3 regions of the Stutzerimonas sp. VN223-3 genome follow, and region 1 is predicted to be linked to each of the others. Evidence: predicted binding sites of a transcription regulator. Region 1 holds the regulator's gene; each other region holds the start of a gene.
The links. Region 1 encodes sigma-54, which starts transcription at its own class of promoters, with help from an activator protein. Its sites were predicted from a motif close to ANTGGCATNNANNTTGCTNT; they were not measured.
Positions count from the first base shown of each region.

Region 2: flgB (flagellar basal body rod protein FlgB) is a predicted target of sigma-54. The motif match lies at 2,174-2,193, and genes of this name have one in related genera.
Region 3: D7241_RS04720 (CmpA/NrtA family ABC transporter substrate-binding protein) is a predicted target of sigma-54. The motif match lies at 1,377-1,396, and genes of this name have one in related genera.

Region 1 covers NZ_RBEC01000002.1:1,442,689-1,445,963, forward strand. The annotation lists gene ptsN (PTS IIA-like nitrogen regulatory protein PtsN) at 1-428, opposite strand, end outside; gene hpf (ribosome hibernation-promoting factor, HPF/YfiA family) at 435-743, opposite strand; gene D7241_RS15300 (RNA polymerase factor sigma-54) at 822-2,333, opposite strand; gene lptB (LPS export ABC transporter ATP-binding protein) at 2,482-3,207, opposite strand; gene lptA (lipopolysaccharide transport periplasmic protein LptA) at 3,207-3,275, opposite strand, start outside.
Region 2 covers NZ_RBEC01000003.1:191,150-194,424, forward strand. The annotation lists gene flgE (flagellar hook protein FlgE) at 1-537, opposite strand, end outside; gene flgD (flagellar hook assembly protein FlgD) at 569-1,249, opposite strand; gene flgC (flagellar basal body rod protein FlgC) at 1,269-1,712, opposite strand; gene flgB (flagellar basal body rod protein FlgB) at 1,727-2,131, opposite strand; gene cheR (protein-glutamate O-methyltransferase CheR) at 2,354-3,178, opposite strand; gene D7241_RS16705 (chemotaxis protein CheV) at 3,216-3,275, opposite strand, start outside.
Region 3 covers NZ_RBEC01000001.1:1,017,025-1,020,299, reverse strand. The annotation lists gene D7241_RS04725 (BatD family protein) at 1-1,171, shown strand, start outside; gene D7241_RS04720 (CmpA/NrtA family ABC transporter substrate-binding protein) at 1,477-2,697, shown strand; gene D7241_RS04715 (ANTAR domain-containing response regulator) at 2,712-3,275, shown strand, end outside.

The DNA of each region.
Region 1 (3,275 bases):
AGGTCCTGCCCGGTGGTGGCTCTGCGCAGGCGCTCACGCACTTCCTCACGGTCCAGCATGCTGGCGATCTGACGAAGCAGTTCGAGGTGTTCGTCCGTCGCCGCTGCCGGTACCAGCAGTACGAAAAGCAAATCGACCGGCGCGCCGTCGATGGCGTCGAAGTCAACCGGTGCGTCGAGCCGTAGCACCGCGCTGAGCGGCGACACGCAGCCGGGCATGCGGCAATGCGGGATGGCGATACCGTTGCCGAAGCCGGTAGAGCCGAGCTTTTCGCGGGCAATGAGGCTTTCGAAGATGGTCTGAGGATCAAGGTCTGGCAGGTCTTGGCCAATTACTTTGGCGATCTGTTCCAGGACGCGTTTCTTACTGCCACCCGGTACGTTCACCAAGGAACGTCCGGGGGTCAGGATATTTTCGATTCGGATCATGATGGGTCAGCGAGCGAGAGCACCCTGGTTATGGTCGAGCTGTTTTTCTTTGTGCTTGATGAGCTGCCGGTCGAGCTTGTCGGCAAGCAGGTCTATGGAAGCGTACATGTCTTCATGTTCTGCGTTGGCGACGACTTCGCGACCGGCAACGTGCAGCGTGGCTTCGGCTTTCTGCCTGAGCTTCTCGACCTGCAGAATCACCTGAACGGCAATGATGCGATCGAAATGTCTTTCCAGTCGCTCGAATTTCTCCTCGACGTAGTCACGCAGGGCTTCTGTGATTTCCAGGTGAAGGCCAGTGATGTTGACTTGCATACTGCATCTCCTTTTGCCACGTGCGAATTGACAGGCTGCGCGCCCGCCACCGGAAGAGATCGACCAGGTCGCCTGGCATTACAACAACCGCTTACGCTCGCTGGACGGCGCGATACCTAATGATTCGCGGTACTTCGCGACGGTGCGGCGTGCAACTTGAATACCCTGTGCCTCCAGTAAACCAGCGATCTTGCTATCGCTCAATGGCTTTTTCAGGTTTTCCGCCGCCACCAGCTTCTTGATGATCGCGCGGATGGCGGTGGATGAGCATTCGCCGCCTTCGGCCGTGCTGACGTGGCTTGAGAAGAAATATTTCAGCTCGTAGATTCCACGAGGGGTATGCATGAACTTCTGTGTCGTGACGCGTGAAATCGTCGATTCATGCATGCCTACCGCTTCGGCGATGTCATGCAGCACCAGCGGTTTCATGGCTTCATCGCCGTGATCAAGGAAGCCGCGCTGATGTTCCACGATCTGCGTGGCGACCTTCATCAGCGTCTCGTTGCGGCTGAGCAGGCTCTTGATGAACCAGCGTGCTTCCTGCAACTGGTTACGCATGAAGGTGTTGTCGGCGCTGGAGTCGGCGCGTTTGACGAAGCCGGCGTACTGAGCATTCACCCGCAGGCGCGGCATCGCATCCTGGTTCAATTCCACCAGCCAGCGATCGTTGTGCTTGCGCACGATTACGTCTGGCACGACGTATTCCGGTTCGCTCGCTTCGATCTGTGAGCCGGGGCGGGGGTTAAGCGTCTGGATCAGGTCCACCACCTGGCGCAGCTCATCCTCCTTGAGCTTCATACGGCGCATCAGAAGGTTATAGTCACGGCTGCCGAGTGTCTCCAGATGATCACTCACGAGGCGTACCGCTTCCCTCAGCCAAGGCGTTCGCTCGGGTAGCTGGCGCAATTGCAGCAGCAGGCATTCGCGCAAGTCGCGCGCGCCGATGCCGGCGGGCTCGAACTGCTGGATTCGGCGCAGCACGACCTCGATTTCATCGAGTTCGATTTCCAGCTCGGGGTCGAACGACTCGAGTACCTCCTCAAGGGTTTCGTCGAGGTAGCCCTGTGGGTTAATGCAATCGATCAGGGTTACGGCGATGAGGCGGTCGGTGTCGCTCATTGGCGCAAGATTGAGCTGCCAGAGCAGATGACTTTGTAGGCTTTCGCCGGCGGAGGTGCGGGTGGTGAAGTCCCACTCGTCGTCGTCACTGCTGGGCAGGCTGCTGGCGCTGGTCTGGTAGATGTCTTCCCACGCGGTGTCGACCGGAAGTTCATCAGGAATGCGATCACCCCAATCGCCTTCTTCAAGGTTTTCCACCGTATTGACGGGTTCTTCGTGATGATTGTCAGGCGTGTCCTGCTCGGTCGAGGTGCTGCTCTCGGGTTTCTTCTCGACCGACTCGGCCATCGGATCGGAGTTGTCGAAGTCGTCTCCGTCCTCTTCGCGCTCGAGCATGGGGTTGGAGTCCAGCGCCTCTTGTATCTCCTGTTGGAGATCGAGCGTGGATAACTGGAGCAATCGTATGGCTTGTTGCAGCTGCGGTGTCATCGTCAGCTGCTGGCCCATCTTCAGGACTAGCGATGGTTTCATGGCAGAGGACTTCGAACCTTATTTGCCGGCGCAACCGCGCCTGTTCCGATTTCGCTGGCGCTGTGCACGCCCGATGTAAGCAAATTATATGCCTGCGAATGAAGCCTTTGCCTAGTCCCGGGCGACGGTGTGAGCGGAAAAATCGGTTTCAGAGACGGAATTCGTGTCCGAGGTAGACTTCCTTGACCAGTTGGTTGGCCAGGATCGCCTCCGCGTCACCTTCCGCGATCAGCTGGCCATCGTTGACGATGTAAGCGGTTTCGCAGATGTCCAGCGTTTCGCGCACGTTGTGATCGGTGATGAGTACGCCGATGCCCTTGGCCTTCAGGTGATGGATGATCTGCTTGATGTCGCCGACCGAGATCGGGTCGACACCGGCAAAGGGCTCGTCGAGAAGGATGAATTTAGGGGCGGTGGCGAGTGCACGGGCAATCTCGACGCGACGCCGCTCGCCTCCGGACAGGCTCATGCCGAGACTGTCACGGATGTGGTTGATGTGGAACTCCTGCAGTAGGCTTTCCAGCGCCTGCTGGCGACCGCTGCGATCCAGATCCTTGCGGGTTTCGAGAATCGCCATGATGTTGTCGGACACCGATAGCTTGCGAAAAATCGACGCTTCCTGTGGAAGATAGCCGATACCGGCGCGGGCGCGGCCATGCATGGGCAGGTGGGTGACATCCTGTTCATCGATCAACACGCGTCCCTGATCGGCTTTTACCAGCCCGACGATCATATAGAAGCAGGTGGTCTTGCCGGCGCCGTTCGGCCCAAGCAAACCGACAATCTGACCGCTCTCGATGGACAGGCTTACATCACGCACGACCTGACGGCTCTTGTAGCTTTTTGCCAAATGCTGGGCTTTGAGAATCGCCATTACTCGGTCTGCTCCGCTGCCGGCTGGTCTTTGCTGCGCGGCTGGATGACCATGTCCACGCGAGGGCG
Region 2 (3,275 bases), on a different contig from region 1:
CGGATCCGCAGGATCAAAGGGCGTATTGGCAGGTAGGTTATTCGTCGAGTTGAGATTGAAGCCCTGCGTGATTTGCGTTGTCGCCTTTGGCTCCTGACTGGCGGTCTGAATCTTCAGATCACTCACCTGGCCGGTTTGAATATTGCCGTTGCCATCAACCGAATATCCTTGAAGGTTATAACCGAAGTTATCGACCAGATTACCTTCCTTATCCGTGCCGAAATAACCTGCACGGGTATAACTCAGCGCGCCGTTATTGCTGACCTGGAAGAAGCCGTTGCCATTGATAGCCAAATCCAACGCGTTCTGAGTGTAGTTGATATTGCCCTGGTTGAACTGCTGAGACACGTTGGCCAACAGAACGCCGCTTCCCTGCGGATTCTTGCCAGTCCCGAGCACGGAAGAGGCATATACATCGGCAAACTCCGCACGTGACTGCTTGAAGCCAACAGTCCCGGCGTTGGCGATGTTGTTACCTGTCACATTGAGATCTTTGCTGGCGGCACGCATGCCGCTGAGGCCGATATTGAACGACATGATTTGCTCCTGTTACCGGATGTGCCGGCAGTTACTGACCGATGACCTGAACTTGCGACAGCCCAATGCTGCCAACACCGGCCAGGTTGAGCATCAGCTCCCCGCCGTTTTGCCCGAGGGTAACGCTGTCTACGTTGGCAGGGAGCAAGGTATATAGGCCCTTGGTCTCGCCTTGGTAAGTGGCTTGTGCTTCGAATCGATAGGTCCCCGGCGGCAATGTATTGCCGCTCGAGTCCTTGCCATCCCACATGAACGAAACGTTGCCGGCTTCCTGCTGACCCATGTTGATCCGGTTAACGACCGTACCGGCACTGTCATACACGTTGACGGATACGTTGCTGCTGGTAGTTGGCAATACCAAGCTGGCCTTGAAGGTTTCGCTAGTGTCGACGACAGCCTTTTCGGTGGGCACAATGACTTTGCGACCAACCAATGAAGACGCCTGCAAGGCCTGCGAAGACTGATAACCCGACAGCATGGTTTCCATGCTGGAGTTCAGCTTCTCGACACCTTCCACTGTGCTGAACTGCGCCAACTGTGCGATGAACTCGCCGTTTTCCTGAGGCTCCAGCGGGTTCTGGTTGTTTAACTGAGTCACCAGCAGCTCGAGAAACTCGTTCTTGCCGAGATCGTTGCTTTTAACTTCGCGATCTTTGATTTGGTATTGGTCGAGTACCGAACCGGTACCGCTGACGCCGCCTGTTGTGCTCATGGCAATCTCTCGTAAAGGGTTACTGGCCCAGGGTCAGCACTTTCTGCAGCATGGTCTTGGCTGTGTTCATAAGCTCGGCATTGGTCTGGAAAGAACGGCTAGCCGAAATCATGTCGGCCATTTCTTCCACTACGTTGACGTTCGGGTAGTAGACATAGCCCTCTTCGTTCGCGGCCGGATGGTTGGGCTCATAACGAGCCTGCAGCTCACTCTGATCCTCGACCACGCCGAGCACCTGAACTCCGGCACCGGCCTGATTCTGCTCGGCGAAGAGAGACTGGTCCGGCTGCCCGTTTGCCTGCTGCAACATGGTGGCGAAAACCGGATGCCGAGCACGATAGGTCTGATCAACGCTAGACGAAACGGTCTCGGCGTTGGCGATGTTGCTGGAAATGGTGTTTAGGCGAGTGCTCTGGGCACTCATGCCGCTGCCGGCAATGTTGAATACGCTGCTAAGGGACATGGGCTTCGCTCCTTTTATTCGCCGCGCAGGGCGCTCATCAGCCCCCTGAACTTACTGTTGAGCAAGGTAAAGCTTGCCTGGAAGTCAATGGCATTCTCGGCATAGGCCGCCTGTTCAACTTGAGCATCGACGGTGTTCTGATCCAACGAGGCATGTGCTGGCGTACGGAAGCGCAGGCCCGGATCGGCAATTTCCATCCCCTCGGCGGCGATGTGCTTGCTACTCGTGACGCTAAGACCGAATCCGCCCTGGCTCTTGCTGTTCTGCGCAGCGAGAACGGCGCTGAATTCTAGATCGCGCGCCTTGTAGTTAGGCGTGTCGGCGTTGGTGATGTTGTTGGCGAGCACTTCGGCACGCTGAGCGCGGAAGCCGAGCGCCTTTTCGTGAATGCCAAGTGCCTTGTCGAAACTGATGCTCATGATCTGGCCCTCTGCCGGATACAAGTCTGCCTTAGCAAACCAGCAGCAAAGGCCGTGCCATTTAGTTAAGTTACTGAAAATAAGGGAATTTATGAGGAAAGAATCAATTTCGCGTCAAAAGCGGCAAAGCTTTTCCATGTTTTTGCCGCCCGATTCGCCGGTTCCGACAGATTTCTGCCGCCGCCTCACTGTAAACAGCAGATCACGAAATTGAGCGAAGGCTTATTTGGCCTTGTAAATGATACCCGGACTGCACTGAACCATCTGATATAGCTCAGGCAAGCCGTTGAGCGCCTCGGAGGCACCCAGGAATAGATAACCGCCAGGCTTGAGCGTGGCATGGATGCGTTTGAGAATGTCTTTTTTCACATCTGCGGAAAAATAGATAAGCACATTCCGGCAGAAGACCACATCGAATTTACCCAACACGGCATAGCTGTCGAGAAGATTCTGCACGCGGAACTCCACCCGACTCCGTATCGGCGGCTTGACTGCCCAGCGACCCGGCGTCTTGACGTCGAAATAGCGCTGTAAGCGCTCACTCGACAATCCCCGCGCAATCGCAAGGCTGTCGTATTCGGCCGCCTTGCTGGCCGCAAGCATGGCACCGGAAAGCTCAGTCGCTACGATTTGAACCGCAGGTTTTGGTTGATTAGAGTTGCTGCGCTCGTATTCGTCGATCGTCATTGATAGCGAATACGGTTCCTGCCCTGACGAACAGGCGGCCGACCATATACGCAAGCGTTGACCCGCCGCACTTCTCAATAGCTCCGGCAAGACACGGCTCTTGAGCACTTCGAACGGATAGCTATCGCGGAACCAGAGCGTTTCGTTAGTCGTCATCGCATCGACGACCTGCTCGCGCAGACCGCTGCGTGGCTGAGCTTGAATTTTCCTGACCAGATCTCCCAGACTCTTGAGCCCTTGTTGCTCCATCAGTTTGTTAAGCCGGCTGGCCACAAGGTACTGCTTGTTACCACCCAGAAGGATGCCGCAAGTTTTCTCTAGGAATATTCGGAACTGATCGAAATCCGGATCACCTGACACTAATAATGCCCCACCAGTCAATTGAGAGGACAACGCCTCAGTTTCCGTCCGCAGCTCGGATCCGTTCTATTACTCGATTAGCCAGATCGTCTGGACG
Region 3 (3,275 bases), on a different contig from region 1:
GCGCATCTACCATTCGGTTTCGCTCTATGACGACAGCACGCTTTCGCCCTTGCAGATGAGCGATGCGTTGGTCGAGCGCCTGGGCGAACCGCGCACTTATGAAAAGGACATCAACGGCATTCGCCACGGCGTGATCGAAATTCGCTACGCGCTGTTTCCGCAAAAGAGCGGCACGCTGACCATCCCTGCGCAGCTGTTCAGCGCCACCACGGTGGCTCCCTCGAACGGTGACTACTATGGCTCCCGCTTCGGCAGATCCATGCAGGTCAAATCTCCCACCATTCCGCTGCAAGTCAAACCTAAACCAGCCGAATATCCCGCCGGTGTGCCCTGGCTGCCAGCAAGCAATCTGACCCTGGTCGAAGCCTGGAGTCCCGACCCGCAGGACGCAGAGCTCGGCGAGGCGCTAACACGCAGCCTTCTGTTGAAGGCAGAGGGTCTGACTAGCACACAGCTGCCGCCAATCGAATCGCCGCAGGTGCCAGGGCTGCGCCGTTATTCCGATCAACCGAGCCTGAATAACGAGGTCACCGACAACGGGGTCAGCGGCAGCCGCGAGCAGCGCGAGGCATTGGTGGCGACGCGAGCTGGGGACCTTCTACTGCCCGCCGTGGAGCTGGTCTGGTGGAACACCACCGAGGATCGACTGGAGCGCAGCACACTGCCCGAGCGGGCGCTGCACGTGGCAGAAAATCCAGACATTCAGCAACCGACGATCGAGTCTCCCGATGCTCCGCAATCGCGTGATCAAGCGCGGCTGTGGCCCTGGCAGTTGAGCAGCGCAGTGCTGGCCCTGAGCACCCTGCTCGGCTTCGGTTTGTGGTTGCGCGCGCGCAGACAGCCAGCCGTGATCCGAACAGTCCAGTCCGGCCCGACGCCGCGCAGCCTGCTCGATGATCTCAAGCGCGCCTGCCTGGCTAATGACACCCAGGCGACGCGCCACGCTCTTGATGCCTGGGCCCGCCAGCAACCCGAGACGCTGGCTGATATGGCCGCGCGCTTCGTACCGCTATCCGATGCCCTCGATGGGCTCAACGGTGCACTCTACAGCGAGACCGGCCAGCGCTGGCAGGGCGAAGCGCTGTGGCAGGCCATCCAGAATATGCCGACAGCGCAACCTGCCAGCGTTGAGCAAGAAACAGGTGCCTTGCCGCCGCTATATCCGCGCTGAAGCTCGCTGCGCTTTTCTCGGCTGCTCCAGACCGTAAGCCAAATCCTCGGCTGAGCGCGACCCGACCGTCAGCCGCACCGGAGGATCGTGCGCCGGATCGATACGTCCCCCGACCCTAAAAAATGGTGTCACCACGACACCTTGGCTCGATGGGTTGCACCTATCCACGGGGCCGCTGGATCGTCGGCGAGATGGCATGGAGGTATTTGGCATATGGCTTGCTTCGCCAGAGTCATGGTCCTCCAGCGTGTCCGGTCGCTTCATACGGCGACGACCGCCTTCGCATGGCAAAGGTTTTTCTCAGCATGACCGATCCCAACACACCGCCCCGTTCCGACGCCCTGGCCTGGGTGGCTGGCAGCGACGCGCCAGAAAAGCATGTCGTCAATCTTGGCTTCATGGCTCTGACCGACGCCGCGTCGTTGATAGTTGCTGCCACTCAGGGTTTCGCCCAGCCATACGGGCTCACGCTCAACCTGCGTCGACAGAATTCTTGGTCAAACCTGCGCGACAAGCTGGTCGAGCGCGAGCTGGACGCCGCGCAGGGTCTGTACGGATTGATCTATGCCATGCACCTGGGCATTAGCGGCGGTGCGCCCGTGGACATGGCCGTGCTGATGGGGCTGGCCCAGAATGGGCAAGGCATTACTCTATCCAGTCGTTTGAAAGCGCTTGACGTGACCAATGCCGAGGCGCTCGGGAAATGCGTGCGCCAGAGTGGTGCGAAAATCACGCTTGCCCAGACGTTTCCCACCGGCACACATGCGCTCTGGCTTTACTACTGGCTGGCGGCCCATGGCATCCATCCCTTGAACGATGTACGCACATTGGTGGTGCCGCCATCGCAGATGGTTGCTCATCTACAAGCTGGTCGTATCGACGGATTCTGCGCGGGCGAGCCGTGGGGCGCGCAGGCCATTGAACAAGAGATAGGTTTCACCCTGGCCACCAGCCAGTCGATCTGGGCCGATCATCCTGAGAAAGTTCTGGGCTGCACGCGCGCGTTCGTCGAGGCCTATCCGAATACCGCTCGAGCGCTGATCATGGCGGTTTTGGAGGCCAGCCGTTTCATCGATCAAAGCCAGACCAATCGGCGCAGCGCCGCACAACTGATCGCCAGCAACGAATACATCAACGCACCGCTCGCTGCCATCGAACCACGCTTCCTCGGCCAGTACGAAGACGGGCTCGGGCACGCCTGGCAGGACAAGCACCCGTTGCGTTTCTTCGGTAACGGCGAGGTGAACATGCCCTACCATTCCGACGGACTCTGGTTCATGACCCAACTCCGCCGCTGGGGGCTGCTGCGTGAAGATCCGGACTATCTTGCCGTAGCGCAGAGCGTGCAGCAGACCAGTCTTTACCGCGACGCGGCGACCGCCTTGAACGTTCCGGTACCGGACTCATCCATGCGTAGCGCCGTATTGATGGATGGAAGCCACTGGGACGGCAGCGACCCGGCCAGATATGCACGCAGCTTCGCCCTGCACGCTCTGACTGATGCCGCCACGCCCGGCATTTTTTGAAAGAGGAGACAGCCATGCTTCGTGTTCTCCTGATCGACGACACCCCGCGCAAAGTTGGTCGCCTGCGGGCCGCCTTGAACGAGGCCGGATTCGAAGTGATCGAAGAATCCGGCCTGACCATAGACCTGCCCGAACGGGTCGAGTCCATACGCCCCGACGTGGTGCTGATCGATACCGACTCGCCCGGCCGCGACGTGATGGAACAAGTGGTGATGGTCAGTCGCGATCAGCCGCGCCCCATCGTCATGTTCACCGACGACAACAACCCCGACGCCATGCGCCAGGCGATCCGCGCAGGCGTCAGCGCCTATATCGTCGAAGGCATTCAGGCTCAACGCCTCAAACCGATCCTAGATGTGGCGATGGCCCGCTTCGAAAGCGATCAGGCCATTCGCGCGCAGCTGCATGCCCGAGATCAACAATTGGTCGAGCGCAAGCGCATCGAGCTGGCCAAGGGCATGCTGATGAAAATGAAAAGCTGCAACGAGGAAGACGCCTATACGTTGATGCGCCGCCAGGCCATGAGCCGCCAGCAAAAGCTGATTCAGGTAGCCGAACAGATCATTGCCATGAACGAG